One region of the Mesorhizobium sp. M0698 genome, then DNA from elsewhere that is predicted to be linked to it. Evidence: predicted binding sites of a transcription regulator. Region 1 holds the regulator's gene; the other holds the start of a gene.
What was found. The regulator LexA, encoded in region 1, represses DNA repair genes until DNA is damaged. The targets are predictions, from matches to a motif close to TGTTCNNNNTGTGTTCNG.

Region 1 (16,374 bases):
GATTTCTGGAAGATCGCCATGCGGCCGGGCAAGCCACTGATGTTCGGGCGGCTGGGAGACATTCGCTGCATCGGCCTGCCCGGCAATCCGGTGGCAAGCCTGGTCTGCACTCAGCTCTTCCTGAAGCCGCTGCTGGCGCGGCTCGGCGGCCGCGCCTTTCAGCAGGATATACGTCGGGCACGGCTCGGTGCCGCCATGCCGGCCAACGATCTCAGGCAAGATTATGTGCGGGCTGTTGTCATAGATGACGCCGGTACGCTCGTGGCGACGCCGTTCGGCATCCAGGACTCCTCGATGCTGAAAATGCTGGCCGATGCCAACGGGCTGATCGTTCGCGCGCCGTTCGCGCCTGCCGCAGCGGCGGGCTCCCCCTGCGACGTGCTGATGCTACGCTGAACCTGCCTCACTCCGAGATCAAGGTCCGGGTCAGCGGATGGTCTGGATCGGCCAAACCGTCGATGATGTTGAAATGATGCCGGTCAGGCTCGACGACCGAGCTGGTCGCGGTACCCAGGCCGATCCAGATGTTGGCCAGCAACGCGCTCTGACGCAGGAATTCGGCGCGCTCGCCGCCGCCGGCCCAGCAGGTCAGGCGGGCCTTGTCCATCGGGCGCAGCAGCACCGGGCTTTCGGCCTGCGCCTCGGCCTCATCGATCGCGATCGTCTTGTTCATGCCGGTGCGCATGATCGGGCGCAAATCATGCACCCCCGAGATCGACACCACGTGACGAACGCGCCGGACGACTTCGGGCGCCAGCGGCGTCGTCGCCGTAACCATCCGGCTAACAAGATGGCCGCCGGCCGAGTGCCCGGTCAGCATCAGCGGCCCTGGGACCATCGCCGCCGCCTTGCCGATCGCCGCGCCGACTTCCTTGACGATGCCGCCAATGCGTATCTGCGGACAGAGCGTGTAGGACGGCATCGCCACCGCATAGCCGCGATCAACAGGGCCAGCGGCAAGATGCGACCAGAAATTCTTGTCGAATTCCATCCAGTAGCCGCCATGAACGAACACCACGAGTCCCTTGGGCTTGATGGCCGGCAGGAAAAGATCGAGCCGGTTGCGTGGGTTGTCGCCATAGGCCATGTCGAGCCGCGCCCTGCCCTCGGTCGAAAGCACGTCGCGGAAAACCCGCGCGGGCTCGATCCAGGCCGCCGGCCAGCGATCGCTGCCGGCTATGTTGGCGCCGTTGGCATAGGCGTTGTCCCAATCGGCAATGTGACGTTCGAACACCCTGCGCCCTCCCTGGCAATATGGCCTTGCAACGTAGCCGTGAGCATCGCGCGGCACGTCGTCGCCAGCCTCACGATTCCAGCTCTCGCATCAATCTCAAGTGACAGCTGCTTTGATGGCGAAGCGCGCATCCTTCCACGCACCGGTGCGCAGGATATCCTCAAGCACTTTGACGGCCTGCCAGACATCGGCATAGCCGACATAGAGCGGGGTGAAGCCGAAGCGCATGGTCGATGGCGCGCGAAAATCGCCGATCACGCCACGTTCGATCAGCGCGCGCATGACCTGGTAGCCATGCTCATGCATGAATGAAATCTGGCTGCCGCGTTTTTCCCCATCGCGCGTGCTTTCGAGCGTGAGCCCGTAAGTGCCGCACTTTGCCTCGACAAGCTCGATGAACAGATCCGCCAGCGCGATGCTCTTCTTGCGCACCGCCGTCATGTCGACATCGTTCCAGATGTCGAGCGCGCCCTTCAGCGTGCGCATCGACAGGACCGGCTGGGTGCCGCACAGAAACCGGCGGATGCCGGTGCCGGCCGCATAGCCTGGCTCGAAGGCGAAGGGCCGTGCATGGCCCCACCAGCCGGTGAGCGGCTGCTGGATGTAGGAAAGATGCCGCTCAGCCGCATAGATGAAGGCAGGCGCGCCCGGGCCGCCATTCAGATATTTGTAGGTGCAGCCAACGGCAAAATCGGCGTTTGCCTTGTCGAGCTCGACTGGCATCGCGCCAGCGGTGTGGCAGAGATCCCAGACGATCATCGCCCCGGCTTCCTGAGCCCTGCGCGTCAGCGCCGGCATGTCGCGCAGTTCGCCCGACTTATAGTTGACGTGGTTGACCAGCACCACGGCGGTGCGTTCGTCGATCAGCTCTTCGATGGTCGGCGCGTCGACCCCCGAGAGGCGCAGCAGCGTATCTTTTCGCGTCGAAACCACACCCTCAGCCATGTAGAGGTCCGTCGGAAAACTATCGCCCTCGGCGACGATGACCTGCCGCTCCGGTCGCATGGCCATGGCGGCGTGCAGCAGCTTGTAGATGTTGACCGATGTCGTGTCGCAGACCACCGTCTGGCCGGCCGCGGCACCGATCAGGCGCCCGAGCTGGTCGCCAAGTTCAAGCGGCATGTTGAACCAGCCGGCCGTGTTCCATGCGCGGATGAGATCATGCGACCATTCTTCGGTCGCGGCCTTGTGCAGTTCATCGAAAGCGGCACGTGAAGCAGCTCCTAGCGAATTGCCGTCGAGATAGATCACTCCTTGCGGCAACACAAAGCGGTCGCGCATCGCGCGCAACGGATCCGCGGCATCCATCGCCTTTATGGCCACGAGATCGGGAATTCCTGTCATGATTTGTCTGCTCCCCCAAGATCCAACGCAACGCCGGACACGCATCGACTGTTCTTCCATTACCTGGTTGCGCGCAGCAAGGCTCCACCGGCGAGAAGCAGCCTGACCAGGCGGTGGAAACCGGGACTTAACCCGAGGTTGGCGTTTTGAATTCGTTTCGTTCACGGTGCATTGACCAGACCGCACAGTCGATACGGGTTCAATTCCGTGCCTTTTGCCGACCGACGGCCGATGTCAGTGCTGCCTTCTGGGAAGCCAGAAGGCGCAAACGAAAGCAGAATCAAGGGGATGACGCTCGCGACGGTGAAAATGCGGCATTCCGGTAGGGGCGTGGTTTGTTTCCCAAGCCTTAACGCATTCATTAAACTTTAAACAGTTGCGGAACACAACTGGAACAGATAGTGTTTGTTCTGGGTTTGTTTTTCTGATTCTGTTGGGGGTCGCTATGCTGACACGCAAACAACACGAACTGCTTATGTTCATCCACGAAAGGTTGAAGGAAAGCGGTATTCCGCCCTCCTTCGACGAGATGAAGGAGGCGCTCGACCTGGCTTCCAAATCGGGAATCCATCGGCTGATTACGGCGCTGGAGGAGCGCGGCTTCATTCGCCGTTTGCCCAACCGGGCCCGTGCGCTGGAGGTGCTGCGCCTGCCTGACTCGATCGCCCCCGGCCTCAATGCGGCACGCAAGTTCTCGCCGAGTGTCATCCAGGGTAGTCTTGGGCAAGGCGCCCCTCGGCAGGGCAAGCCGACATCGTCGCGCGTCCCTGCAGCCGGCAATGACGACGATGTCGTCGCCGCCGTTTCGATCCCGGTGATGGGCCGCATCGCCGCCGGTGTGCCGATCGATGCCATCCAGCACCAGACGCATTCGATTTCGGTGCCGCCGGATATGATCATGGGCGGCGAGCATTATGCGCTCGAGGTCAAAGGCGATTCGATGATCGAGGCCGGCATTTTCGACGGCGACACGGTGATCATCCGCAATGCCGATACGGCGAGCCCCGGTGAGATCGTGGTGGCACTGGTCGACGAGGAGGAAGCGACGCTGAAGCGGTTCCGCCGCAAGGGCGCCTCGATCGCCCTGGAAGCCGCCAATCCGGCCTACGAGACGCGCATCTTCGGACCAGACAGGGTCAAGGTGCAGGGCAAGCTCGTCGGACTGATCCGCCGCTACTGAGCTCCGCCCTTGGCGCCGGCTTTGGGGTTGTCGGCCCTGCGGTATGGCGGCAGGCCCCGTGCCGCGCGTGAAAATTTCCGCTGCACGTGCCAGGGCCGGTATGATTTTTCGACCGCGAAACGGATTTCGGCGCGCGTTGCCGCTTGTGGATCGAAGTAGACGGCGGCACTTCCCGCGCGCGCCAGTTGCCGTTTGGTGACGACGAGGACCAGCCGGTCGTAGTAGCAGGGGTTATGGGCGGTGGCGTCGTCGATGACGATCAAGCTGGCAAAGGCGCAGGCTGGCCGCGCAGTATCGCGGTCCTTGGCTTGCGCGATGATCGCGCCGGATGGATGCCTGGCAAGGCAGAGGCCGTCCGTGCAAATGAACGGCATGCCCGGCGGTAGGTCGGCCGGATCGGCAATGTCGAATTGCGGGTCGTTCTTTCCAGGTGTTTCCGGCGCGACGATAGCCTCTGATGTGAGCGCGCGTTTCCAATTGTCGATGGCGAACTCATTCGGGCGTGCCCGGTTGACCGCGAGTTCACCGCTGCCGATCGGCAGCGCCACCAGCCGTGCGTCCTCCGAGACCAATACGTCGGGTATGCGTGTCTGCGTTGTCGTCAGCAAGCCGGCGAGCGCAAAAGGAAGTGCCGCCAGCCGCAGCCACGTCGTCGCCATGCTGGCAATGACGAGGGCGATCGTCACCAGAAGGACGGATCTCAGCGAAATCAGCCCGACCGCATCGATCGGCGAGCGCTCCGAGATCCACCCGGACAGGGCGATCATCGCCGTCAGCCCCTTGCCCATGACATAGAGGAAAGGGCCATCCGCACCGAACGGCATCGCCAGCGCGCTGAGAACGGCGAAGGGCATGACGACCAGTGAGACGATGGGCATGATGGCCAGATTGGCGAACAGGCTGAGCGGCGCCACGCGCTGGAAATGCCATATGGCGAAAAGCGCCGTGGCGCTCCCTGCAATGATCGATGTCATCGCCAGACCGCACATGCCCAGCAGGACCTTTCGAGTGGCAAAGCGTAGCGGCGACCGCCGCGGCGGCGGCGTGGTGGCCCTGCCGGCGCGGTAATCGGACCAGCCTGCATAGGCGCCGACAAGGGCCGCCGTCGCGGCGAAGGACATCTGGAAACTCGGACCGACCACCTCGTGCGGCGACACCAGGATGACCGCGATGGCCGAGATCGCCAGGTTGCGCATGGTGAGCGCGGCCCGGTCGAACAGCACGGCGATAAGCATCACCGCCAGCATGATGAAGCTGCGTTCGGCCGCCACGACAATGCCGGAAAAGACGAGGTAGGCCGCAATCGAAAAAAGCGCGGCGGCCGCGGCATATTTCTTGACCGGCCGTCGCGATGAGAAATCGGGAAACAGCGCAAAGGCACCCCGCAGCAGCGCCATGATGGTGCCGGCGACCAACGCCATATGCAGCCCCGAGATGGAGATGATGTGGTAGATGCCGGTGCGCCGCATCGCTTCGTTGATCTCCTCGGGAATGCCGGCGCGCACGCCGACGATCAGCGCAGCAGCAATTTCGCCCTCGGCACCGCCGATGCGGCTGCGGATATGGTCGGCGATGGATTCGCGCGCGTCTTCGATCGCGGAAGAAAGCTGCGCGCCAAGCGGCATGCTGCCCGACGACACGACTTTCGGATTGCCAAGAAAAAAGCCGCTGCCGCCGATACCGGCGAAATAGCTGTCGAAGGAGAAATCATAGCTGTCGGGCCGCACCGGGCCGGTCGGCGGCAGCAGCCGCACATAGCCGGTGATCTCGGAACCGGCGGTCAGCTCAGCCGGTATCTTCATCGCCGAAACGCGGACCCGTTCCGGCATGTAGCGCAGTGTCGGCCTGGCCGTTGAGATCACATCGATTGTCAGCCTGATGCGGCCGCTCGCCATGGGCTCGTACGATACGACGCGACCCGTCAGCCGCGTCGAGATTTCGGAGCCGAGCATATGCGTTCCGACACGCCATGTCTCGAACTTGGCGGCAAGTACGCCAAGCGCGCAGAGCAGCGCCACCATGAAGCACAGGCGCGTCCTGGGCCATGACCGCGAGACGACGGCACAAAGGGCCGCGAGGAGCGCGATTGCGATCGGCTGTGGAAAGGCCGGCTCCACCGACAGCCCGAAATATACGACCACCCCGCATGCGAGGAACACCGGCACCAGCAGGAAGGCGATGCCGCGGTCGAGTTCCAGACCGGCTGCCGTGGTTACGCTGTTGCGGATACGGGACGGTGACGGGAGGCGGAAACGCCTGGGCAGGCGTACGATGGGCTCGCCCGCGGGCACGAGAACCGTTGCTGGGTCGCTGGCCGGCAGCGACGGAGCATCGAAGCGCGGAGCGGGTAGCAATGCCGGTGCCGGCAGGACAGGCGGGGGAGCGGCAAACAGCAAGCGTTCGCTGACGCCGCTGCCAACGTCCTCGCCCTCGCCCGCACCACGGCCTCGCACAGCCATCGGGTCTGCCCCTTGCGCCTCGACCTCCTATGCTACATGAACGCGCAACGCGCGAAAGTCCGCAAACCCACTTCCTTCGCCCGCCTGAGAGTTCCATGCCCGATAAGGTCGTCACCCGTTTTGCCCCCTCGCCCACCGGCTATCTGCACATTGGCGGCGCGCGCACGGCGCTGTTCAACTGGCTGTATGCCAAGCACACAGGCGGCACGATGCTGCTGCGCATCGAGGACACCGACCGCGAGCGCTCCACCGATGCGGCAAGCGCGGCCATTCTCGACGGGCTTTCCTGGCTTGGCCTGACATGGGACGGCGAGCCGGTGTCGCAATTCGAGCGTGCGCCGCGCCATCGCGAGGTGGCCGAGGAGCTCGTTCGTATGGGCAAGGCCTATTATTGTTATGCGACGCCTGCCGAACTAGAGGCAATGCGCGAGAGCGCACGCGCCAAGGGGCTGCCTCCCCGCTATGATGGACGCTGGCGCGACCGCGACCCGTCGGAGGCGCCGCCCGGCGCCAAGGGGGCGATCCGCATCAAGGCGCCGACAGACGGCGAGACGGTGGTGCATGACCGCGTCCAGGGCGACGTGCGCTTTCCCAACAAGGATCTCGACGATTTCATTATTCTGCGCTCGGACGGCAATCCCACCTACATGCATGCCGTCGTCGTCGACGATCACGACATGGGCATCACCCACATCATCCGCGGCGACGATCATTTGACCAACGCCGCACGCCAGACCGTAATCTATCAGGCCATGGGCTGGGAGGTGCCATCGATGTCGCATATCCCGCTGATCCACGGTGCCGACGGCGCCAAGCTGTCGAAGCGGCACGGTGCGCTTGGCGTCGAAGCCTATCGCGCCATGGGCTACCTGCCGGATGCGCTGCTCAACTATCTGGCGAGGCTTGGCTGGAGCCACGGCGACGATGAGATCATGTCGATCGCCGACATGATTGCATGGTTCGACATTGGCGACGTCAACAAGGGCGCCGCCCGTTTCGACTTCGCCAAGCTCGAGGCGCTTAACGGCGTGCATATGCGCCGGATGAACGACGCGGCGCTGCTCGACATCTTCATCGCCACTCTGCCGTATCTTGAAGGCGGCCCGGCAATCGCCGCGCGCCTCGACGACAGACGCAGGGCGCAACTGCTTGCCGCTTTGCCGGGCCTGAAGGAGCGCGCCAAGACGCTGGTCGAACTGGTTGAAGGGGCTGCATTCCTTTTCGTCGAGCGGCCGCTGCCGGTCGACGAAAAGGCGGCGGCGCTGCTCAGCGGTGAGGCGCGCACGATCCTGCGGGGCGCTCATGCGGCACTAGCCACGGTTTCGGAGTGGTCTGCCGCCTCAGCCGAAGCCGCGATCCGCGACTATGCGCAGGCCGCCGGCCATAAACTCGGCGCCGTGGCCCAACCTTTGCGCGCCGCGCTCACCGGCAAAAGTACCTCGCCAGGTGTCTTTGATGTGCTGGCCGTGCTTGGCCGCGAGGAAAGCCTGGCGCGGATCGCTGATCAAATCGATTAGCAAACTGGCCCAAGAAGATTGGCATTGAAAGGTGTGTTTCGCAGTGCAACATTGGGTCTTGGCCTAATCTGCCGCGCAGATTCAATTGCGGGCGCAAATGTGCGTATTCCGATGCTTTTGACGTGTTGGGTTCAGATATTTTGCCTTTGCCGGCCTGAGGAAACAAAAAGGAGTTTGCTATGACCGAACCTGCGACAAAAATGGAATTTGGCGGCAAAACCCAGGCATCGACGGCCAAGCTGGAACTCGGCGGCAAAACCCATGAATTCAAGATACGAAGTGGTTCGGTAGGACCTGACGTCATCGACATCGGTTCGCTCTACAACACCGCCGGCGTCTTTACCTACGATCCCGGTTTTACGTCGACGGCGAGCTGCGAATCGGAAATCACCTTCATCGATGGCGATGCCGGCATTCTTTTGCACCGCGGCTACCCGATCGACCAATTGGCCGAGCACGGCGACTTCCTCGAAGTCTGCTATCTCTTGCTCTATGGTGAACTACCGACCAAGGCGCAGAAGGACGATTTCGACTACCGGGTGACGCGCCACACCATGGTGCATGAGCAGATGTCGCGCTTTTTCACCGGCTTCCGCCGTGATGCGCATCCGATGGCGGTGATGTGCGGCGTGGTCGGCGCGCTGTCGGCCTTCTATCACGATTCCACCGATATCTCGGACCCCTATCAACGCATGGTCGCGTCAATGCGGCTGATCGCCAAGATGCCGACGATCGCGGCGATGGCCTATAAATACCACATCGGCCAGCCATTCATTTACCCGAAGAACGAGCTGAATTTCGCAGCCAATTTCCTGCATATGTGCTTCGCCGTGCCTTGCGAGGAATACAAGATCAATCCGGTGCTGGCCCGCGCGATGGAGCGCATCTTCATCCTGCACGCCGATCACGAACAGAACGCCTCGACTTCGACCGTCCGCCTGGCCGGCTCGTCGGGCGCCAATCCTTTTGCCTGTATCGCTGCCGGCATCGCCTGCCTGTGGGGTCCCGCACATGGCGGCGCCAACGAGGCAGCCCTGAACATGCTGGGCGAGATCGGTCATGTCGATCACATCCCGGAATTCATTGCGCGCGCCAAGGATAAGAACGATCCGTTCCGATTGATGGGATTTGGCCACCGCGTTTACAAGAATTACGATCCGCGCGCCAAGATCATGCAGAAGACCGCGCACGAGGTCCTGGGCGAGCTCGGCATCAAGGACGATCCACTGCTCGACATCGCCATGGAGCTGGAAAGGATCGCACTGACCGATTCCTATTTCATCGAGAAGAGGCTCTATCCGAACGTCGATTTCTATTCCGGCATCACGCTGAAGGCGCTGGGCTTTCCCACCACCATGTTCACCGTGCTGTTCGCGGTCGCCCGCACCGTCGGCTGGATCGCGCAGTGGAAGGAGATGATCGAGGACCCGCACCAGAAGATCGGTCGCCCGCGCCAGCTCTATACCGGCGCGCCGGAACGGGACTACGTGCCAATCGCGAAGCGGTGAAGGTGGTGAATGGTGAATGGTGAATGGTGAATGGTGAATGGTGAATGGGAGTAGCGAAGCGTCGCTCCCTGTCCATAGAAACCACTATTCACAATTCACTATTCACAATTCACTCACTTCCTCACCATCCCCATCACCACACCCGCGGCTATCTCGCCTGACGGCTCGTCGGTTGCCATACGCCTGGCGATTTCGGCAAAACCGTCCTTCTGCCAGGTGCGGTAGGCGGTATCGGAGAACAGCGCTTCCAACTGCCGCGCCAGATAATGCGGCCGCACATATTGATTGTAGTGTTCCGGCACAACCGGCCGGTCGGCAATGAGATTGGGCAAGGCTGCGCTCCATACTTCGATCAGCGGCTGCGCCATGCGCATGACCGGATCGAGCCGGTAGCAGGAGATCATCGGCACACCCGCCAGTGCCAGTTCCAGCGATACCGTCCCCGACGCGATCAGCGCCGCATCCGCCTTGCCGAAGGCCTGCCATTTGCGTTCGGCATCGAGGATGATCTCCGGCTTCTCGTCCCAGCTCGCGACCGAGGTCCTGACCAGGTCGGCGACGTGCGGCACCGTCGGCAATAGCAGGCGCAAGCGGTGCCCGCGCGCCCGCAGGATCGACAGCGTTTCGCCGAACGGCCCAACCAGGCGCCGCACCTCGCCGCGACGCGAACCGGGCAATACAAGCAACGTTTTCACACGGTCAGCGGAGAGGTTACGCGGCTGCGCCTGCGCCCTGGCGGCACTGACTATGCCCGGATCGTGTGCAAGGCGATGCCCGACATAGGTGCCGGGCGGCCCGCCCAGGCGAGCGAGTTCCTTCACCTCGAACGGCAGGATGCAAAGAATGTGATCGACATATGGCTTCATCGCCGCCGCCCTGCCCGGCCGCCAAGCCCACACGCTCGGGCAGACATAGTGGACGATCGGGATAGTCGGATCGGCGGCACGCACCTTCTTGGCGACGCGCAGCGAGAAATCCGGACTGTCGATGGTGATAAGGCAATCGGGCTTTTCACCGGCAATCGCGTTGGCCGTCTGGCCGATCCGCCGCATCAGGCGCGGCAGGTCGCGCAGGATGGCGCTAAGCCCCATCAGTGCGATCTCGCTGCCGTCGAACAATGGCGCCAGGCCGAGCGCCTGCAAATGGCGGCCGCCGATGCCGACAAGCCGAACTTCGCGCCCGGTCATGCGCTTGAGCGCCTGCACAAGGTCGGCGCCAAGCAGGTCGCCGGACTCCTCGCCGGCGACGACGGCTATCTTCAACGGCCGCTCATTCGCCATGCGCCGGCTCCGCAGCAGGCAGGCCGATTACGAACAGGCCGAGCGCATTGGCACGTCCGATGGTGGCGGGACCTTCGAGCACCAGCGAGCGACCGGCTTCGACGGCAATGCCGGCCAGTCCGGCGGCATGCGCCGCCTCGACGGTCAGCGGGCCGATGGAGGGCAGATCGGCACGCAGTTCCTGACCGGGCTTGGCGCATTTGACCAGAACACCTCGGCTCCCGCCGGCCAGCCTGCCGTGCCCGCGCAACTCCCTTGTCCGCTCGAGCAGCCCGTCGGTGCCTTCGACGCCTTCCAACGCAATGGCGCGGCCGCCGACCGCAACAGCCGCTTGGCCGATATCCAGCGCGCCGATGGCTTTTGCCGCCGCGTGCGCCGCCTCGATGTCGCGCCAGTCGGATTTGCGTGGCGCCGCCTTGGTCAGCAGGCCTTCGGCGGCGACCAGCTCCGGCACGATCTCGTGAGCGCCGACGACCTTGATGCCGCTGCGCTCGATCCTGCGCACGAACAGTTTCAGCACCGTATCGTCGCCCCGGGTTACACCGACGAAGAGGCTGGGTAGCCACGCGAGCAGGCCCAAATTGAGGCGCATGGCGCTCAGCCTGGGGCGGCGCGTGATATGACCCGCGGTTACGAGATGCGTAACGTGATGCCGCTTAAGGATCGGCAGCAGCGAGCCGACGTCTTCCAGCCTCAAGGTTGCCTGCTCATAGGGCTCGAAATCGGCTATGCGATCGACCTCGCCGGCCGCCATCACGACGAAGGGCAATTTGCCTTGCCGGGCGAGCGCTCGGGCAATTTCGACCGGGAGACTGCCGCCGCCGGCGATGATGCCGACCTTGGCATCTGGCGCGAGATCAAGGCCCTTTCCGGCAGCCTCAATCTTCGTCATCTGCCCTCAGTCTTCATCATCGGTATCGTCGCCGTCGCTACCCTTGAGCGACGGCACGGCGTAGTGCCGCTTGCCGCGACCGGCGATGAAGTCGACGATCTTCATGGCAGTCGGCGACGAGGCGAATTCCGCCTTGGCGAATTCGATGTTTTCGCCGACGGTCCGGGAGCGATCGAAGATCGTCTTGTAGGCTTTGCGCAGCAAGTGGATCTCCGAACGCGGCAGGCCGGCGCGCTTCAGGCCAATGATGTTGAGGCCGCGAAGGCTGGCACGGTTGCCAACGGCGATGGCGTAAGGAATGACGTCGCCGACGATCGCCGAGCAACCGCCGAGAAAGGCGTTATCGCCGATGCGGACAAACTGATGAACCGCGGTAAGGCCGCCGATGTAGACATTGTCACCGACTTCGCAATGCCCGCCTAACGTCGCTTGATTGGCGAAGGTGGCGTTCTTGCCGACCACGCAGTCATGGGCAATATGGGCATAGGCAAGGAAATTGCCGTTGTCGCCGATCCTCGTCTCGCCGCGGCTCGAATCGGTGCCGACATGCATGGTGACACCTTCGCGGATCGTGCAGTTCTCGCCGATCACCAGCGCAGTACGGCCGCCCTTGTGCTTGGTGTTCTGCGGCGGCCCGCCAAGTATCGCCATCGGATAGACCTTAGTCGATGCACCGATGGTGGTCGCGCCAATCACCGAGACATGGCTGACCAGTTCGACGCGGTCGCCGATCACGGCGTCGGGGCCGACGTGACAGAAGGGCCCGATGCGGGCGCCTTCGCCGATTTGGGCGCCTGCCTCGATGACCGAGGATGGATGGATGACTGTCTGGATTTTCATTAGCATTCGTTTGTCAGCCGCTTGCGACCATCATCGCCGAGATCTCGGCTTCCGCCGCCTTGGCGCCATCGACGAGGGCCTCGCAAGCGAATTTGAGAAGATTGCCGCGTTTCTTGATTTTCTTCACATGAATTTTCAGCTGGTCGCCTGGAACGACCGGCTTGCGGAACTTGGCATTGTCGATGGTCAGGAAATAAACCAGCGACGGCTTTTCCGTACCAAGGCTGCGGATGCAGATGGCGCCGGCCGTCTGCGCCATCGCCTCGATGATCAGCACGCCGGGCATGACCGGCTGGTCGGGGAAATGACCTTGGAAATGCGGCTCGTTTATGGTGACGTTCTTGATGCCGATGGCGGATTCGTCGCCATCTATGTCGACAATACGGTCGATCATCAAGAACGGATAGCGGTGCGGCAGGAGCTTCATCAGCCGCATTATGTCAACCGCTTCGAGCGTCGCCGCTGCGATGTCAGCCATTTCCCCCCTCACCCTGTTTGCGCGTCCGTGCAAGTCTGCGCAAGGCCGCTATCTCGCGCATGGCTTCCGCCATCGGCTGCGCCGGATATCCTCCCCAAATCTCACCGGCAGGCACATTGCTCATAAACCCGCTTCTTGCCGCAAGCTTGGCCCCGGACCCGATGGTCAAATGATCCGCAAGGCCGACACCGCCACCCATGGTGACGTTGTCGCCTACCGTCACGGAACCGGAAATACCCGAAAGCCCGGCTATTATGCAATTGCGGCCGATGCGAACGTTGTGCGCGATCTGCACCAGATTGTCGATCTTGGTGCCCTGGCCGATGATCGTGTCGGACATGGCGCCGCGATCGACGGTCGTATTCGACCCGATCTCGACGTCGTCCTGGATGATGACGCGGCCGATCTGCGGAACCCGCTCCGGACCCTTGGCGCCGGCCACGAAACCGAAGCCATCCTGGCCGATCCTGGCACCGCCATGGATGATGACGCGATTGCCAATCAACGCATATTGCACGCTGGCACCTGGACCGACATAGCCGTCGCGGCCAATCTGCGAAGACGGACCGATGACCGCATGCGGGGCAATGACGGTCCCGCTGCCGATGGCAGCGCGAGGTCCGATGATCGCACCCGCTTCGATGATCGCGCCGGCCTCGACATGGGCGGTCGCATCGATATGGGCGTGCGGCGAGATACCGGTTTCGCCGGTCATCGGTCCAGGCGTTGCAGCCGCCGGAAAAAGCAGACGCCCGACCATTGCGAAGGCCTGCTGCGGGCGCGGATGCACCAGCACCGCGATGCCCGCCGGCGCCTTGCCGGCAAATTCGGCAGGGCAGAGAACCGCCGCCGCCCGCAGTGACTGCATCAGGGCGAAATTGCGCCTGCCATCGACGAAGACAAGGGCGTTCTCGCCGCCTTCGTTGGCGGGCGCCAGAGCCTCGATCGATACGTCGGAGAGACCGGAATCAACAAGCGTCGAGCCGGTCAGATTCGCGACTTCGCCGGCCGTATACCGGCGTGAGGGCGCGAAGAACACCGGATCGGTCATTCCAGAAGCAATATCCAGCTAGCGCATGACCCGAAAATCGGAAATCGACCCTCGGAAAGGATCATGCGCAAATCAAAGTGCTACACCGTCCTTTGCGCGTCCGATAGGACGCGCTGCGCTGTAGTGTCGGATCACTGCCATCCGGATCCAAACGAGCCGGAAGCATCATTGCCCGCACATCAGAAGCGGGTCGATATGCCGAAGTTGAATTCCTGCACGTCGTCGGTCTTTTCCTTCTTGACCGGGATCGCATAGTCGATGCGGATCGGGCCGAAAGGCGATGCCCACATCAAACCGACACCGACGGAAGCGCGCCATTCCATGCCGGTTGTCGAAGAATTGACAAGGCCACTTGCGATTTTGCTGCCGTAGAGCGTTGCCGCATCGGCGAACACAGCGCCACGCAAACCGAAGCTTTCGGGGATGACCGGCAGCGGGAACTGCGCTTCCGCCGAGGCATTGAAGTAGGTGGTGCCGCCGAGATGGTCATTGCTGTTGTCCGAAGCAACCGGGCCGATGCCGCCATATTCGAAACCGCGGATCATACGGTCGCTGCTCTGGAAATGGTCGAAGACGCGCAGATCGCCGTTGCCATATCCCTGGACATGGCCAGCGCCGCCCGAAACGAGGCCCACCAGGTCCAATTGTTCGGACAACGTCTGATAAATGCTGCCGCGCGCCGTGACCTTGATGAACTTGGCATCGCCGCCGACGCCGGCCACTTCGGTGCCGACATTGGCATAAATACCGTCATGCGGGTTCTTCATGTCGTCGATGGTATTGTAGATCAGGCCGAGGCTGACCGAGGACTTGAGCCATGGGCTCTCTTCAACGCCGTTTACGATCGCCTGGGAGACGTCGCAGGTGCCACCATTGATAACGGGAACGCAGCCCTCGTCGAACTCGTACTTCTCTTGCGCAATATTATAAGCCAGCTGCGTTGAGATGTTGTCGGTGATCGGCAGACCGAAGCGGACGGTCGCGCCTGTCGTGTCGCTGTCGTAATGGTCGTAGTTTCGGCTCTGCTTGTAGATGTCGAAGCCGGCCGCGATCCGGCGGCCGAGGAAATAGGGTTCGGTGAAAGAGAAGCTGTAGTCGCGCGAGTTCTTGCCACCGCCCGCCGCCACCTTGATGAATTGGCCGCGACCGAGGAAGTTGCGCTCACTGACGGAACCTTCGACGGACGGACCTGACGTTTCACCGCCGCTCGAATAACCGGCGCCGACCGTGAACTCACCGGTCGATTTCTCGACCACATCGACCACCAGCACAACCTGGTCCGGCTCAGAACCCGGAACGGTGGAAATTTCGACTTTTTCAAAATAATCGAGCGCTTCCAGCCGCCTCTTCGCGCGCTGGATGAGCACCTGATTGAAAGCATCGCCTTCGCTGACATCGAACTCGCGGCGAATGACGTAGTCGCGCGTCCGATCGTTGCCGCGAATCTCGATGCGCTCGATATAGGCCTTGGTCCCCTGATCGACCGTATAGACGACCGAGATCGTGTGGTTCTCGAAGTTGCGGTCGCCGCGCGGCGTCACCTGGGCGAAGGCATAGCCGGATCCAGCGACCTTTTCGGTCAAGGCGATGATCGTGTCCTCGACGTTCTTGGCGTTGTAGACATCGCCCTTGTGGGTCTCGACCACCGATTCAAGCGACTTGGCGTCGACCTCGGGGATCGTGCTTTCGACGCTGACATCCCCGAACGTATAACGCTCGCCCTCCTGTACCGTGATGGTGACGGTGTATTTGTTGGTGGTGTCGTCGAGTTCGCCGACAGCCGAGACGACCTGGAAGTCGGCATAGCCGTGATTATAATAGAAGCGGCGCAGCAGCTCCTGGTCGGCGCGCAGCTTGTCCTCGTCATAAACGTCGTCGCGCAGCACGAACGACAGGAAGGACGAACGCTTGGTGGAGATGATGTCCGACAGCCGGCGGCTCGAATAGGCGCTGTTGCCGACGAAATTGATCGCTGCGATCTGGGTGCGGCCGCCTTCGTTGATGTTGAAGACCACGTTTACCCGGTTGTCGCCGAGATCCATGATCTGGGTGGTCACGGCGGCATCGTCGCGGCCGATACGCCGGTATGCGGCCTTGACCGCCTCGACATCGGCATCGAGCTGCTGTTGCGAGAAGGTGCCGCGCGGCTTCAATTGCACCGCGGCCTCAAGCGCGTTGTCCTTAAGCTTCTTGTTGCCCTGGAACAGCACCTGGTTGACGACCTGGTATTCGGACACCTTGATGACCAGCGTCGATCCGACCTGGTTGATCTGCACATCCGAAAACAGCCCGGTGCCAAACAGCGCCTTGACCGCATCGTCGATATCCGAACTGGAAAACGCCTTGCCGGGCTTGATCGTCACGTAATTGCGGATGGTGTCCGCGTCGACACGCTGATTGCCGGTGACTTCGACTCTGGAGACGACAGCCGCCTCGGCGGCCGATGTGGCAACGAACTGCACTGCGAGCGCGCCTGGTACAACCAGAGCGGCGGACATAGCCACCGCGGACGCGGCGCTCAGAAACTTGGATGCTGCCTTCATCGGGCTTTTGTACCTTTTCTCGAAGTCCCCACGGCGAGAAAACCGGAC
Region 2 (16,374 bases), on a different contig from region 1:
GGCGTCACCACCGGCATCGGTGCTGTGATCAACACGGCCAAGGTCGAGCAAGGCGCGACGGCGGTCGTCTTCGGCCTCGGCGGCATCGGCCTCAACGTCATCCAGGGCCTGCGCCTTGCCGGCGCCGACATGATCATCGGCGTCGACCTGAACAACGACAGACGAGCCTGGGGCGAGAAATTCGGCATGACGCATTTCGTCAATCCGAAGGAGATCGACGGCGATGTCGTGGCTCATCTCGTCAACATGACCAAGCGCGGCGCCGACCAGATCGGCGGCGCCGACTACACGTTCGACTGCACCGGCAACACCAAAGTCATGCGGCAGGCGCTAGAATCGTCGCATCGCGGCTGGGGCAAGTCGGTCATCATCGGCGTTGCCGGCGCCGGCCAGGAGATCTCGACGCGGCCGTTCCAGCTGGTCACCGGCCGCACCTGGATGGGCACCGCCTTCGGCGGCGCGCGCGGCCGCACCGACGTGCCGAAGATCGTCGACTGGTACATGGCCGGCAAGATCGAGATCGATCCGATGATCACCCACACGCTGAAGCTCGAGGACATCAACAAGGGCTTTGACCTGATGCATGAAGGCAAGTCGATCAGGAGCGTCGTGGTTTACTGAGGAGGAGAAAGCCGCCGGCTAACCAGCCAGCGGCCGAAAATGCAGATGTTCAACACGGGAGGAGACAAAAATGCCGGAAAAACTGCATCCTAAAATCGACAATGGACTGCCCAGGCAAAAGGCCGACTTTGCCGGCGGCACGCTGGTCTGCGCCTGCACCAGCAACCCGGTGAAGGTCAAGGTCAAGGGCCAGATCGCCCACAACCATGCCTGCGGCTGCACCAAATGCTGGAAGCCGGAAGGCGCGCTGTTCTCGGTCGTGGCGGTTGCCGGTACAAACGATGTGACGGTGACCGAAAACGGCGACAAGCTGAAGATCGTCGATCCGGGCGCGCTGATCCTGCGCCATGCCTGCACCGGCTGCGGCGTCCACATGCACGGCCCGGTCGAGCGCGACCACGCTTTCAAGGGGCTGTCGTTCATCCATCCCGAACGCTTCCAGGAAGACGGCTGGTCGCCGCCGGGCTTCACCGCCTTTGTCTCTTCGATCATCGAGTCCGGTGTCGATCCGAGCCGCATGGATGGCATAAGGTCACAGCTGAAGTCGATCGGGCTCGAACCTTATGATTGCCTCAATCCCGGACTGATGGACTATATCGCCACCTGGACGGCCAAGAGATCCGGCGCGTTGCCGGCCTAGTAGCCGCTCGACTATCATCGATCGAGCCGGGCGACGCCGCCCGGCTCTTTCACATTTGGAACAACGATGCCCGCACCTGCTATTCTCGTCGATGCCGACGCTTGCCCGGTGAAGGCCGAGGTCGAAAAAGTCGCCGAGCGGCACGGCATCGTCGTCACCTTCGTCTCCAATGGCGGCTTGCGTCCGTCGCGCGATCCGATGATCCGCAATGTCGTCGTCTCCAAGGGCGCCGATGCCGCCGACGACTGGATCGTCGAAAATGCCCGGTCCAACGACATTGTGGTGACCGCCGATATCCCGCTTGCCGCCCGCGCTGTGGCGCTTGGCGCCCACGTACTTGGTCCGACCGGACGCCCGTTTACGCCCGAAACGATCGGCATGGCGGTGGCAATGCGCGATCTCAAGCAGCATCTGCGCGAAACCGGCGAAAGCAAGGGCTACAATTCGAGCTTCGCGCCGCAGGATCGCTCGCGGTTCCTCGGCGAGCTTGACCGCATCCTACGGCGGGCGCTGAAATCCGCGTCAGCGGACTGAAGGCCATGGCGACCGGTACCCCGACCAAGATGCCCATGCGACGCCACACGCCGTTCGCGGTGTCGGCCTGCATCGGCGTGGCAGCCTTTGGCGCCGCGCTGGTCTGGCGTGCGCCGCTTGCCTATTCGATCGGCGCCAATGTGTTCTTTGCCGCCTATCTCGTTCTTGTCATCGCCCACATGCCGCGGCTTACCGGCAGCTATCTGCGCAAGAATGCAGGCGACACGGACCTGCCGGTACTGGCCATCTTCGCGGTCACGCTGATTGTCGTCGCTATTGCCATCATTTCGTTGTTTCAATTGATCAACAGGGAGAAGAGCGCGGACACCGTCGAGCTTACGGTGGCGCTGCTGTCTATCCCGCTTGGCTGGTTGACCATCCATGCGATGGCGGCACTTCACTACGCGCATCTCTACTGGTTGGACGGCGATGCGATGGATGGCGACACAAAAAAGAAAATTCCGGTCGGCGGCCTTGACTTCCCGGGCGGCAAGCGGCCGGAAGGCTCGGATTTCCTCTATTTCGCCACGGTGATCGGCATGACGGCGCAAACCGCCGACACCAACATCACGACCTCGCAAATGCGCCGTGTCGTGCTTGTGCACTCGATCCTGTCGTTCTTCTTCAACACGGTCATCGTGGCAGCCGCGGTCAACCTCGCCGTCAGCCTCGGCAGTCCGTAATAAATCCGTGATCGGGTGAAACATCGCTTAGGCTGGCGACGTATTGGGAGGAGAAGAGATCTGACGAGGCCGCGACGAACGCGCGGCCGGAGGGAACAACAAATGGAATCGCTTGCCAGAAACCAAGCCGCCGGAGCAGATACCGCCGCGCCGAGTGATGCGACGCTGATCTATCGCCAGTCGCGCTGGACGCGGCTGACGCATTGGCTGTGGGCGATCGCGCTGTTCTTCATGCTGCTTTCCGGCCTGCAGATCTTCAACGCCCGCCCGCAGCTCTACATCGGCAAGGAGTCGGGTTTTGGCTACAACAACACCGTCTTCGCCATTGGCGCCGAGAATACGGCGACTGGCCCGCGCGGCTATACCGAAATCTTCGGCAAGCGCTTCGATACCACTGGCGTGCTCGGCTGGTCGGGTCCGGCCGGCCAGGAGACCTCCCGTGCCTTCCCGTCCTGGGCGACGATCCCTTCCTATTACGATCTCGGCACCGCGCGCGTCGTTCATTTCTTCTTTGCCTGGGTGCTGACCACCACGCTGCTGGTCTGGCTGGTCGCCAGCCTGATCAACGGCCATTTGCGCCGCGATCTTGCCCCGCGCCTCGATGATTTCAGGCGCCTGCCGCGAGACATTGTCGAGCACGCCAAGCTCAGGTTCCATCACACGCGCGACTACAACACGCTGCAGAAGATGGCCTATGGCGGCGTGCTGTTCGTGCTGTTGCCGCTGATGATCATCACCGGCCTTGCCATGTCGCCGAGCATGGATTCGGTGCTGCCATTCCTGAACGACGTGCTCGGCGGCCGACAGACGGCGCGCACCATTCATTTCACGGTGATGCTGCTGCTCGTCGCCTTCTTCATTATCCACATCCTGATGATCCTGGCCGCCGGCCCGATCAACGAGCTGCGCTCCATCATCACCGGGTGGTACCGAACCGACCCGCCGGCGCATGGCGACAATGCGCCAGAGAGGAGTGCCTGACATGGCGAAATTCGAGATCAGCTCCAAGCTACAGATAAGCCGAAGAAAGTTCCTGACCTCGGCCAGCCTCGGCCTTTCCGGCATCATGCTGTCGGGCTGCGACGCCTTCGACAGCCAGCTTGGCGTCGGCGACAGCCTGCGCAGCTTCCTCGAAAGCGCCAATGGCCTGACCTGGCGGGCGCAGCGACTGCTTGCCGGCCGTGACGCGCTGGCGCCGGAGTTCACCGAGGCCGACATTCGCCAGCCGCAGCGGCCGAACGGTGTCACCGCACCGGACGACGATTTCTACAAGGGCCTGCTCGCCAGCGATTTCGCCGACTGGCGGCTGGAGGTTTCAGGCCTCGTCGAAAAACCGCTGTCGCTGAGCCGCGAGCAGCTGATGAACATGCCGAGCCGCACCCAGATCACCCGCCACGACTGCGTCGAAGGCTGGAGCTGCATTGCCAAATGGACCGGCACGCCGCTGTCGCTGGTGCTCGACCAGGCAGTGGTCAAGCCGCAAGCGCGCTACGTCATGTTCCACTGCCTCGATACGATCGACCGCAGCCTGGCCGGCGATATCAAATATTACGGCTCGATCGACCTGGTCGATGCCCGTCATCCGCAGACGATCCTTGCCTATGGCCTCAACGGCAAGCCGTTGCCGGTCGAAAACGGCGCGCCGCTGCGCGTCCGCGTCGAGCGCCAGCTCGGCTACAAGATGCCGAAATACCTCTCCAAGATCGAGCTGGTCGACGGCTTCGCCAATCTCGGCGGCGGCAGAGGCGGCTATTGGGAGGACAATGGCTACGACTGGTACGGCGGCATCTGACCGAAACCTGACCCAAGCTTCATCTAACTGTCGTCGTCGCTGTCGTCGCCGTCGCTGCGCAGGGCCGGATTCAGGTCAGGATTATCGTCAGGGGTGACAAGCTTGCCCAGCCCGTGCGGTCCCTGGTAGTTGCCGTGGGTATCGAAGTTGGGGTTGCCCTGATTGTCGAATTGCGGCGTCGGATCGATCGATTGGTCGTAACGGCGCGGGCGCGGCTTCGGATAGTAATTATCGGAATGATGGCGATGCGAATTGCCGTTGTCGAGAATGGCGCCTACCACGCCGCCGACGATAATGGCTGCGGCGACGTCGCCAGCAGAGGGATTGCGGTTGGGGCCGGCGACTGCGAATTCGGCCGAGCAACCATTGTCGACCCAGATGCCGCCGCCGTCATAGCCCCAGCTTCTACCGTATACGCAACGCGCCTTCGACAGCCTGGAGGTCAACTGCACGCCGCGGCGCGTATCGACCCCGCAATAGGAATAGCGGTAATCGGCGCTGGAGCAGACCACGCGTTTTGCCCCCGCAGCCTGCGCTGCCGCCGGCAGCAGCGAAAGCTTCGCCGGATTGCCCAGGATGCAAACCAGGAACATCATCGAACCGGTAACCGTCATCCGTGTCGACATCGCAACTCTCCATCAGGGTCCGCTATCGACAGAATGGCACCTCTGTGTAAATCTGACAACCGGACGGGCTCAGCGAGGTTATATTAATGCGCGCTAGGATGATCGCCACAACTATACTTGCCCTTTCTGCCTGGTTGGCTTTGTCGCTGCTGCCAGCCCGGGCGGACGACAGCCTCAAGCGCATCATCGACCAGAAGACACTGACGATCGGCGTGGCGCTCAACCCGCCATGGATCCTCAAGAAGGCCGACGGGAAGTTCGCCGGCTATGATGTCGACCTGACCAGTGCGCTGGCGTCTGATCTCGGCGTCGACCTGAAGCTGGTCGAGGTGCCCTGGAACGACCTCAAGACAAGACTGCTCAAGGGTGATTTCGACATGATCGCGGCGGGCTACGCCAGCACGCCGGAACGCGCACGCGAGGTGGTGTTCTCCAACCAGACCGGTACCGCCGATATCCGTATGGTTGCGACGATCGCCAGCCTTGGGAAAAGGCCGGGAAAGGCAGTGGCGGCGCCGGGATACAAGATCGCCGTGCTGTCCAATTCCACCGATGAAGCCGCCGCGAAGGAAGCTTTTCCCAAGGCGACCATCCTGTCTTTCGACAATACCTCAGATGTTTTCGCCGCGATCATCGGCGGCGACGCACAGGCGATGGTCGCGACGTCGCCGACGCCGCAGATGGCCGCCAGGCTCTATGACGCGAAGTTGACGATGGTGGGCGGCCCGCTGTTGCGGACGCCGGAAGCGTTTGCGATGCGCCCGGACGATGTCCGCCTCATCCAATACGTCAACAACTGGATCGGCGCGCGCACCGCCGACGGCACCATTGGCGGCGTGCGCCGCTACTGGTTCGGCAGCTTCAAATGGATGTCGCGGTTCGACACCAGCGCCAAGCCGGAGCCCGCCAAGCAATAGGGTCGCGCGACTGCTTATGCGACCTTGTCGATCAGCGACCGTATTTCAGCGACAGTGGCGCGCTCGCTCCATGATCGTCGGATTCAGCTGTTTCACGGCCGCAAAATTCGCTTTGGTCCCCTTGGCCGGCATGTGCTAGCGTTGCCAGATGAAAAGTCGTTCCCCCAAATTAGATCGCTCGCCAAAGAGCGGACACTATGTCCTGACGAGCAGTCGAGGCGCCAAAATCAGCGCCGTCGAAGGTATGAAGCTAAGTCCACGCATGGGGCATATCCTTGAGCAAAGCTCGCAGCGTGGGCTGAGCGGTGATGAGCGACGCAAGCTCATCAAAGAACAGGCGCGCAAGAAGTAGCGGACCTTGGTCTATGCCGCAGAATCCGATCCTCTGTGCTATCCGGGCACGACTGTCCTTCGCAACCTCCTCGACATTCATGATCAGTCCGAACTCGACGAGTTTGAGCTCGCTCTGTTTCTGACCCGGGCCGATGAGGCTTTTCCAGCTGGTGATCTGGATTATCCGCACTATCTGGCACTGCATCGTCACCTGTTTCAGGACGTCTATGCGTGGGCCGGTGAACCGCGCACCATCCGCATCGGCAAGGGCGGTAACTGGTTTTGCTACCCCGAGTACATCGATGCCGAGATGCAGCGGGTTTTCGGAGAACTCTCAGCCGCCGGCCATTATTCCAGTACATCAGCCGAGGTCTTTGCAGCTGGCGCAGCACACGTTCTCGCTGAGATCAATGCGATACACCCCTTCCGAGAAGGCAACGGCCGCACTCAGCTGGCGTTTCTGGCGATATTAGCCGACAACGCCGGCCATGGTTTCGACGATGACGAACTGGATCGCGATCGGGTCATGAAGGCCATGATCTCAAGCTTTTCCGGCGACGAAGCCCCACTCGCGCGCCTGATTCAGGACATTGTCGCTTAAGGGCTGTCTACCGGTCCTGGCTGATGTTGCCTGTCCTCGGAAAGGTTAATGCGCTGCCGTCGGCTGTAATCAGTCGCTAGAGATGCACTTGAGCCTGTCCAGTTAATTGGCTGCCTGTCCGTTCGCATCGCTTCAGGGTTGGCAGTGACGCTCGGTTGCTCGTAAAAGGCTCACGCAACCTTGTCGATCAGCGGCTTGAGCGCCGGATGGATTTCCGGCGAGGCGTGCTTGATCAGCGTCAGCAGCGCACGCTCGTTCTCCTGCAGCGGCCGGTCGCCGATGTGTTCAGCAAGCCACTTCGCTTCGCCGGCATCGACCGTCTCGGCCCGGCGGGCCAGTGCCTCGGCTGCCTTGTTCTTGGACTCCCATTCGGCTTCGATATCGCCCGGTGAGCGATAGGCTTCCATGATGCCGGACAGGCCACCCGACACCATACGGCTGAAGAAACCGCCGATCTCCGGATCGGCCTGCTCGTAGAACGAATCCCGGCGCAGCGCCACGTCGCGCACCGGCGGTTCGTAGCCGGCCGAACACATGACGAAATTGGCGATCGCCTTGACGAACAGATCGTTCCAGGACGGATCGTTGTCGCCCGCCGCTGTCCGCTCGTTGATCTCGAACAGCACCTCGGCCTCGGCGCGGCTGATGGCGATGTTGCCATCGCCGCCGTAGGCGTAAAGGATGCGGCGCAACAGCTCGACCTCAGCCTTGGCAATCGACCCAGGGATAAGCCTGCCGCCGGTCATCAGCGGCCCCTTGCCGTCCACGACCGCATGAGCGACCTGCTCCAGCGCATAGCTGGAAAGCGTGCTCGGCGATGATTTGGCAACTTCCAGCACATGCACCAGCAGCTCGAGTTCGGTCTGGCTGTCGACCATGCCGTCGCGCGAAATCGTCCGGATCAGCCAGTCGGCATTGTCTTGCGAAACATAGCCCGCCGGCTTTTCCTGGTGGACGATGAAATCGGTGACGGCCTCGACGAAAAACTCAAGCCATTCTGCGCATTTGTCCCTCGCCGTTGCATCCAGCGCAAACAGCGCCTCGGCCTCGCCGCGCGTTACCACGCCGTCGCCGAACACTTCGCCGCGCAGCATGACCACGTCTTCCGCCGTGATCCGATTTTTCGAGGTCAGTCCGGCCACCGGCGCGCTCATGATCAATTCGCCCATTTTCTTCCCCGCCCGCCGCCGGTAATTGCCGGCCCTTATGCGGTATATCGGCAAGGTCTTGAGAAACCGGCAAGCGGCGTGGTTAGCGAAGGCTTGCCTGTAAAGAAGGCCCGCAGAAGACTTGGCTGTAAAAATGTCGCCGGCAGGTGACAAGGTGTCGTCCACGGGCTATGGATGACGAGTCGAGGGCTCCTGACCGAGTCCTACCTGTTTGCGGGAGAGAGCAGCGAGAGCTGCCGCCGAAGGGGAAATCGCCCGAAATCTCTCAGGCAAAAGAACCGTAGACGGGAAAGACACTCTGGAAAGTCGGGGCTTGCCCCCGCGCCGAAGGTGTAAGCGCTGCCGACAGAGTTACGGGGCGCGAGTCTCTCAGGCTTCAGACAGAGGGGCACGGACTGGTCGCCATTCGCGGCCGCTTGCGTGCGACTCTGGAGATGACATGACGGGCGACGACACCAAACACCTCCCCCTCGAAGATCTGCACATGACAGCCGGTGCGCGCTTCGGCGCCTTCGCCGGCTGGTCGATGCCGTTGACCTACCCGGCCGGCGTGATGAAGGAGCACCTTCATAGCCGCGAGCATGCCGGCCTGTTCGACATCTCGCACATGAAGCTGTTCGAAATCAGCGGCCCGGGCGCAGCAGCGCTTCTGAACCGCGCCTGCCCGTTCGATGCCGGCGCGCTTGAGGTTTCCCAGTCCAAATACACGTTCTTCCTCAACGAGGCGGCCGGCATTCTGGACGATCTGATCGTCACTAGGCTCGGCGCCGAGCGCTTCATGATGGTCGCCAATGCCGGCAACGCCGCCGCCGACGAAAAGCATCTGCGCGCACTGGCCAAAAATTTCGATGCAGAGGGCGATTTCGATGTAAAAGTGGACGCGCTCGACCGCGTCTTCCTGGCCATCCAGGGCCCCGAGGCGTGGGCTGCCCTTTCCCGCGCCGGCATCGAGACCGGTTCGCTGGTGTTCATGCACGGCATCGAGCCGCGCGAAAACTGGTTCATGAGCCGGTCTGGCTATACTGGCGAAGACGGCTTTGAGATCGGCCTGACGGAAGCGGATGCAAGAAACCTCGTCGCCAGGCTGCTCGAGGACGAGCGGGTGATGTGGGTCGGCCTTGCCGCCCGCGACAGCCTGCGGCTCGAAGCCGGACTGTGCCTGCACGGGCTGGACATCACGCCGGAGATCGATCCGGCCAGCGCCGGGCTGATGTGGGCCATCCCCAAGGAGGTTCGCGCCTCTGGCGCCTTCATCGGCGCCGATGCGCTGCGCGCCATCCTGGAGCGCGGTCCGGCGCAAAAACGCGTCGGCCTGAAGCCGGAAGGCCGCCAGCCGGTGCGCGCCGGTGCTGCCCTTTTCGATGCTGACAGCAACCCTGCCGGCCATGTCACCTCAGGCGGCTTCGGCCCCTCGGCCGGTCATCCGGTCGCCATGGGCTACGTCCAGACGCCGCTTGCCAAATCCGGCGCAAAACTGTTCGCCGACGTTCGCGGGACGAAAATCCCGGTCGACATCCACCTCTTGCCCTTCACGCCCCATCGCTACCGCAAAGGATGATTTCAATGGCAAAGACCTATTTCACCGAAGATCACGAATGGCTGCGCGTCGAGGGCGGCATCGCCACGGTCGGCATCACCGATTACGCGCAGCAGCAGCTCGGCGATCTCGTCTTCGTCGAACTGCCGGAGCCGGGGAAGAAGCTGGCCAAGGGCGACACCGCCGTGGTGGTCGAATCGGTCAAGGCCGCATCGGATGTCTACGCGCCCGTCGACGGCGAGATCACCGAGGCCAACACCGCGCTGTCATCGGATCCTTCACTCGTCAATTCGGCGGCAACCGGCGACGGCTGGTTGTGGAAGATGAAGCTGGCCGATGAGAGCCAACTCGACGGACTCCTCGATGAAGCCGCTTACAAAGCCCATATTGGTTGATAGCAGGACCAGGAAGATGACCGCAGCACCCTACCCCTTCTCGGCTCGCCATATCGGCCCGGGCCTCCATGACGTCAGAGCCATGCTGGCGACGATCGGCGTTCCTTCGGTCGAGACCCTGATCAGCCAGGCAGTGCCGAAGTCGATCCGGCTCGACCGGCCGCTGGCCCTGCCCGCGCCCGCAAGCGAAGCGGAAGCGCTGGCCGAGCTCGCGGCGACGATGGCAAAGAACACGGTGCTGAAGAGCTTCATCGGTGCCGGGTATCATGGCGTCCACGTGCCGCCGGTGATCCAGCGCAACCTGTTCGAGAACCCGGCCTGGTACACGGCTTACACGCCTTACCAAGCCGAGATCAGTCAGGGCCGGCTGGAAATGCTGTTCAACTTCCAGACGCTGGTGACAGAACTGACCGGCCTGCCGGTGGCGTCGGCCTCGCTGCTCGACGAGGCGACGGCGGTGGCCGAAGCGGTTGGCATCGCGCTGCGCCATCATCGCGACAAGCGCACCAAGGTGGCACTGGCCGGCACGCCGCACCCGCAGACGCTGGACGTCGTGCGCACCCGTGCCGAGCCGCTCGGCATCGAGGTCGACGGCGAGGTGATCGACGACAACACCGCCGCCCTGCTGGTCTCCTGGCCCGATACGTTCGGCGTCTACGGCAATCACAAGGCAGCAATCGACAAGGCCCGCGCGGCCGGCGCGCTGGTCGTCTTCATCGCCGACCCGCTTGGCCTGACGCTGACCGATGCGCCGGCCAAGCTTGGCGCCGACATCGCCGTCGGCCCGATGCAGCGTTTTGGCGTGCCGATGGGCTTTGGCGGGCCGCACGCCGCCTATTGCGCCGTCTCCGACAGGCTGACGCGGCTGATGCCCGGCCGGCTCGTTGGCCAGTCGACGGATAGCAAGGGCCGTCCCGGTTATCGCCTCGCTTTGCAGACACGCGAGCAGCATATCCGCCGCGACAAGGCGACGTCCAACATCTGCACCGCACAGGCGCTGCTCGCCAATATGGCGACGGCCTACGCGATCTGGCATGGCCCTGCCGGGCTGCAGGCGATTGCCGGCCGCGTCCACACGCTGGCCAACCGCCTGGCTGCCGGCCTCAAGGCAGCGGGCGTTTCGGTGCTCGGCGACAGCCGCTTCGACACTGTGACCGTGGAAGTGAAGGGCAGAGCCGGCGCGATTGCCGCCGCCGCAGAAAAGACCAGCCGGCTGCTGCGCGTCATCGACGCCGACCATGTCGGCATCAGCTTCGACGAGACCTCCACCGAAGCCGATCTGGAGGCGATCGCAGCACTTTTCGGCGCCAAGGCCGGCGTTGCCGCCAGCAGTTCCATGCCAGGAAAACCGCGCGGCAACGAGTTTCTCACCCAGCCCGTCTTCCGCGAAAACCACTCGGAAACCGACATGATGCGCTTCCTGCGCCGGCTGTCCGACAAGGACCTGGCGCTTGACCGCGCCATGATCCCGCTCGGTTCCTGCACCATGAAGCTCAACGCCGCCGCCGAAATGATGCCGGTGAGCTGGCCTGATGTCGCCAACCTGCATCCCTTCGCCCCGGCTGACCATTCGACAGGCTATCGCGCCATGATCGACGAGCTGGAAGGCTGGCTGGCGGAGATCACCGGCTTCGACGCGGTGACCCTGCAGCCCAACGCCGGCAGCCAGGGCGAATATGCCGGCCTGCTCGCCATTCGCGGCTACCACCGCTCACGCGGCGAAGGCCATCGCACCGTCTGCCTGATTCCGTCCTCGGCGCATGGCACCAATCCGGCAAGCGCGGCCATGGCCGGCATGAGCGTTGTCGTCGTGCGCTGCACCGAGGACGGCAATATCGACATGGAAGACCTGCAGGCCAAGGCGGCCGAGCATGCGCACAATCTCGCGGCGCTGATGTTCACCTACCCTTCGACGCATGGCGTCTTCGAGGAAGGCGCGCGCGATCTCTGTGCGCTGGTCCACAGCCATGGCGGCCAGGTCTATTTCGACGGCGCCAACCTCAACGCGCTGGTCGGCCTCGCCCGTCCCGGCGATATCGGCGCCGATGTCTGCCACATGAACCTGCACAAGACCTTCTGCATCCCGCATGGCGGCGGCGGCCCCGGTGTCGGCCCGATCGGCGTCAAGGCGCACCTGAAGCCATATCTGCCCGGCCACATCACCGAAGGCTCGGCCCATGCCGTGGCGGCGGCACCGTTCGGCAGTGCCTCCATCCTGCCGATCACCTGGATGTATATCCGCATGATGGGCGCTTCCGGCCTGAAGCAGGCGACCGAGACGGCGATCATCTCCGCCAACTATGTGGCGACGCGGCTCGGCGAGCATTTCCCCCTGCTTTACAAAGGGCGCAACGGACGCGTTGCGCATGAATGCATCCTCGACACCCGCGTGCTCAAAGACAGCGCCGGCATCAGCGTCGACGATATCGCCAAGCGGCTGATCGACTATGGCTTCCATGCACCGACCATGTCGTTCCCGGTAGCCGGCACACTAATGGTGGAGCCGACCGAGTCCGAGCCCAAGCGCGAGCTGGATCGCTTCTGCGAGGCAATGATCGCCATAGCCGGCGAGGCAGCCAAGGTGGCGAAGGGCGAATGGCCGTTGGCCGACAATCCTCTAGTCAATGCGCCGCACACCGCCGCCGAGGCGTTGGCCGGTCAGTGGACCCATCCCTATTCGCGCCTGGAGGCGGCCTACCCCGCCGGCGATGCCGACACGGCGGCAAAATACTGGCCGCCGGTGTCACGCATCGACAATGTCGCCGGCGACCGCAACCTTGTCTGCTCCTGCCCGCCGCTGTCGGAATATCTGGGTGCGGCGGAATAGATCATGATCCCGAAAAGTGGAATCCGGTTTTCGGACAAGATCATGGGTCTAACAAGCAGATAGAAACCTCAATCAGGCAGAACGCAAGGCCGGCCCGTCGGCCTTGCTCGCCCGGTCCCGAACGACGACGCGATTTCGCCCGGCGCGCTTTGCCGCATAGAGTGCTGCGTCGGCTTCGGCCAGCACATCGTCGAGACCGGTGCCGTTTGTTCCGCCAAAGCCGATGCCGCCGCTGACTGTGCTTCGCAACGGACCGAGTTGGGTGGCCACGACTTCCGTGCCGAAGGCGACGCTGATCTTGCTCGCAATGTCATAGGCCTTCTCTTCCGTCATCCGCGACATGACGAGCACGAATTCCTCGCCGCCCAGTCGGAAGGCGTCGACGCCGGTTCTGGCGTACTTCCTGATGACGCCGGCGAAGCGGCGCAGGACCTGGTCGCCGACCGGGTGACCGAATACGTCGTTCGTCCTCTTGAAATGGTCGAGGTCGAACATGGCGACGGACATGAACGGGCCGAAGACCCGCTCGCCGTAGAGTGCCGTCAACGCCCGCCGATTCATCAGCCCGGTCAATGGATCGGTCATCGTCTCGGCCTTCAATTCGATTTGCGCCTGCAAATGGTGCAGGGAGAGCGTCAATGCGCCGAGCCCGGTCATGCAGGCGACGGCCACGACGGAATTCACCCGCTCGGCCCAATTGTCGGGCGCGACACCCAGCACCCATTGGCCCTTGACCAGCAGGACCGCGCCGCAAAGTCCGAACGACAGGGCACAGACGCCGCTCAGGAACGAGACGACCAGCAATATCCGGCGATCGTGACCACCCTCAATCCAGAACATCGCTCCGATGAGCGAGAGCAGCGCCGTTACCGTTGCGTAGGTGACAATAAATCCGACACCATCAAATCCGAGATACGTCGCGCCTGTGCAAACAGCCATCGCAACCAAGGTCGGCAAGATGGCGCGCCTGTAGTCGCCTATGCCGAGATATTGCATGGCCGACAGGCAGAGAATCAGGAAGCCGAGGCTGAGAAGCGCAAGCACGATCTGGCAAAGCCAGGCGCTTGGATCCCTGGTGTAATGCCAGAACAACACGACATGTGCGACCAGCACGAGAATGCCGCAGGCCACCGTCAGCACAAAGCGTGCCTGTGGCGCGGTGAACCAGATCGCAAACATGGTGATGCTAAGGCACGTGCCCGACAGCGCCGCCGCGAGCAGGAGCGAACTGTAATCCAACATGCTTAAGCGACAGCCTCTTGAGGGTTCCGCTGCATTCTAGGTCAGCGACAGTCCGCAAATACCGTTTTTTCAGCCAATCTTGCGGCGTAACCTTCGGACAGGGTTTACAAAGCGTCGATGCTCCAGGCTTCGACCCATTTCCGCCGCTTGGTTGTCGAATGGTTTTGCAGTAAGAGGCTCTATCCTCGAACGTAACAGGAACCTCCGTCGCCTGCCCGCAAAAAGCGTGGCAGTATCGGGTGGTGATTCGCAGCATCGGAATCCAGGACCGGCATGGACGACAATAACGATCTTTTCGCCAAATTGGACAAGCAGCCGCAACCGGCTCGCGCCGCCGCGCGCCCGGCCGACCCGCTGGTGCAGGCGGCGAAGCGGCCGGCGCCCCGCGACGCCAGCGAGAGCTACAGTGCCGCCGATATCGAAGTGCTGGAGGGGCTGGAGCCGGTGCGCCGCCGCCCGGGCATGTACATTGGCGGCACCGACGACAAGGCGATGCACCATCTGTTCGCCGAGGTCATCGACAATTCGATGGACGAGGCGGTCGCCGGCCATGCGACCTTCATCGATGTCGAGCTTTCCGCCGACGGATACCTGTCCGTAACCGACAACGGCCGCGGCATTCCGGTCGATCCGCACCCGAAATTCAAGAAGCCGGCGCTCGAACTCATCATGACGACGCTGCATTCAGGCGGCAAGTTCGACAGCAAGGTTTACGAGACGTCCGGCGGCCTGCACGGTGTCGGCGTTTCCGTGGTCAACGCGCTGTCCGACCATCTCGAGGTCGAGGTCGCGATTGGGCGCAAGCTCTATCGCCAGCGCTTCTCGCGAGGCGTTCCGGTGACCGGCCTGGAGCAGCTCGGCGAGGTGCACAACCGCCGCGGCACGAAGATCCGCTTCCATCCAGACGAGCAGATTTTCGGCAAGGGTGCTGCTTTCGAGCCGGCGCGGCTCTACCGCATGGCGCGGTCAAAGGCCTACCTGTTCGGCGGTGTCGAAATCCGCTGGACCTGCGATCCCTCGCTGATCAAGGAAAAGGACACGACGCCGGCCAAGGCAGAATTCCATTTTCCGGGCGGCCTCAAGGATTATCTGAAAGCCTCGCTCGGCGACGAATTCCAGGTCACCCGTGAAATGTTTGCCGGTAAGAGCGAGAAGCAGGGCGGCCACGGTTCGCTCGAATGGGCGGTAACCTGGTTCGGCGGCGACGGTTTTATCAATTCCTATTGCAACACCATTCCGACCGCCGAAGGCGGCACGCATGAGGCCGGCTTCCGCAACGTCCTGACGCGCGGCTTGCGCGCTTATGCCGACCTGGTCGGCAACAAGCGCGCCTCGATCGTCACTTCCGAGGATGTGATGATCTCGGCGGCGGGCATGCTGTCGGTGTTCATCCGCGAACCGGAATTTGTCGGCCAGACCAAGGACAGGTTGGCGACGATCGAGGCGATCCGCATCGTCGAAAGCGCTATCCGCGACCCGTTCGACCACTGGCTGGCCGACAATCCGCAGGAAGCTTCGAAACTGCTCGAATGGGTGATCGCGCGCGCCGACGAGCGGGTGCGCCGCCGCCAGGAAAAGGAAGTGTCGCGCAAGAGTGCGGTGCGCAAGCTGCGCCTGCCCGGCAAGCTCGCCGACTGCACGCAGAATGCCGCCGCCGGTGCCGAGCTGTTCATCGTCGAGGGCGATTCGGCCGGCGGTTCGGCAAAGCAGGCGCGCGACCGCGCCAGCCAGGCGGTGCTGCCCCTGCGCGGCAAGATCCTCAACGTCGCCAGCGCCGGCAACGACAAGCTTGCCGCCAACCAGCAGATATCCGACCTCATCCAGGCGCTTGGCTGCGGCACGCGCTCGAGATATCGCGACGAGGACCTGCGTTACGACCGGGTCATCATCATGACCGATGCCGACGTCGACGGCGCCCATATCGCTTCGCTGCTGATCACCTTTTTCTACCAGGAGATGCCGAGCCTGGTCCGCGGCGGCCATCTCTATCTGGCGGTGCCGCCGCTGTATTCGATCCGGCAAGGCGGCAAGATCGCCTATGCCCGCAACGATGCGCATAAGGACGAACTCCTGCGCACCGAATTCACCGGGCGCGGCAAGGTCGAAATCGGCCGCTTCAAGGGGCTGGGCGAAATGATGGCCGCCCAGCTCAAGGAAACCACCATGGACCCGAAAAAGCGCACGCTGCTGCGGGTCGACGTTATCGATGCCGAGGCGGCGACCAAGGATGCGGTCGACGCATTGATGGGGACCAAGCCCGAGGCCCGTTTCCGCTTCATCCAGGAACGCGCGGAATTCGCCGAGACGGAAGTGCTGGATATCTGAGCTCCCGCCGCTAGCTTGGCCTTCTGAGCTGGAGACGAGCACTTGACCTGGGCGCGGCTGAAGGACGATATCGGCACGCGGATCGCTGGCCTGACGCGGCCGACGCGCTCGGACTGGATCTTTGCCCTGCGC

Region 2: a site for LexA is predicted at 14,103-14,120, ahead of parE (DNA topoisomerase IV subunit B). Genes of this name have one in related genera too.

The regions. Positions count from the first base shown of each region.
Region 1 covers NZ_JAMYPQ010000011.1:168,940-185,313, forward strand. The annotation lists gene NKI16_RS21840 (molybdopterin molybdotransferase MoeA) at 1-396, shown strand, start outside; gene NKI16_RS21845 (hormone-sensitive lipase) at 404-1,234, opposite strand; gene kynU (kynureninase) at 1,331-2,578, opposite strand; gene lexA (transcriptional repressor LexA) at 3,024-3,758, shown strand; gene NKI16_RS21860 (ComEC/Rec2 family competence protein) at 3,752-6,217, opposite strand; gene gltX (glutamate--tRNA ligase) at 6,313-7,734, shown strand; gene gltA (citrate synthase) at 7,914-9,242, shown strand; gene lpxB (lipid-A-disaccharide synthase) at 9,356-10,522, opposite strand; gene NKI16_RS21880 (LpxI family protein) at 10,512-11,414, opposite strand; gene lpxA (acyl-ACP--UDP-N-acetylglucosamine O-acyltransferase) at 11,421-12,254, opposite strand; gene fabZ (3-hydroxyacyl-ACP dehydratase FabZ) at 12,268-12,732, opposite strand; gene lpxD (UDP-3-O-(3-hydroxymyristoyl)glucosamine N-acyltransferase) at 12,725-13,783, opposite strand; gene bamA (outer membrane protein assembly factor BamA) at 13,963-16,326, opposite strand.
Region 2 covers NZ_JAMYPQ010000001.1:740,837-757,210, reverse strand. The annotation lists gene NKI16_RS03760 (S-(hydroxymethyl)glutathione dehydrogenase/class III alcohol dehydrogenase) at 1-621, shown strand, start outside; gene gfa (S-(hydroxymethyl)glutathione synthase) at 692-1,261, shown strand; gene NKI16_RS03750 (YaiI/YqxD family protein) at 1,328-1,795, shown strand; gene NKI16_RS03745 (DUF1345 domain-containing protein) at 1,801-2,478, shown strand; gene NKI16_RS03740 (cytochrome b/b6 domain-containing protein) at 2,581-3,459, shown strand; gene NKI16_RS03735 (molybdopterin-binding protein) at 3,461-4,270, shown strand; gene NKI16_RS03730 (DUF3011 domain-containing protein) at 4,294-4,896, opposite strand; gene NKI16_RS03725 (transporter substrate-binding domain-containing protein) at 4,983-5,813, shown strand; gene NKI16_RS03720 (Fic/DOC family protein) at 6,172-6,747, shown strand; gene NKI16_RS03715 (hypothetical protein) at 6,918-7,916, opposite strand; glycine riboswitch at 8,121-8,207, shown strand; gene gcvT (glycine cleavage system aminomethyltransferase GcvT) at 8,356-9,474, shown strand; gene gcvH (glycine cleavage system protein GcvH) at 9,480-9,848, shown strand; gene gcvP (aminomethyl-transferring glycine dehydrogenase) at 9,865-12,675, shown strand; gene NKI16_RS03695 (GGDEF domain-containing protein) at 12,748-13,917, opposite strand; gene parE (DNA topoisomerase IV subunit B) at 14,191-16,242, shown strand; gene NKI16_RS03685 (FUSC family protein) at 16,285-16,374, shown strand, end outside.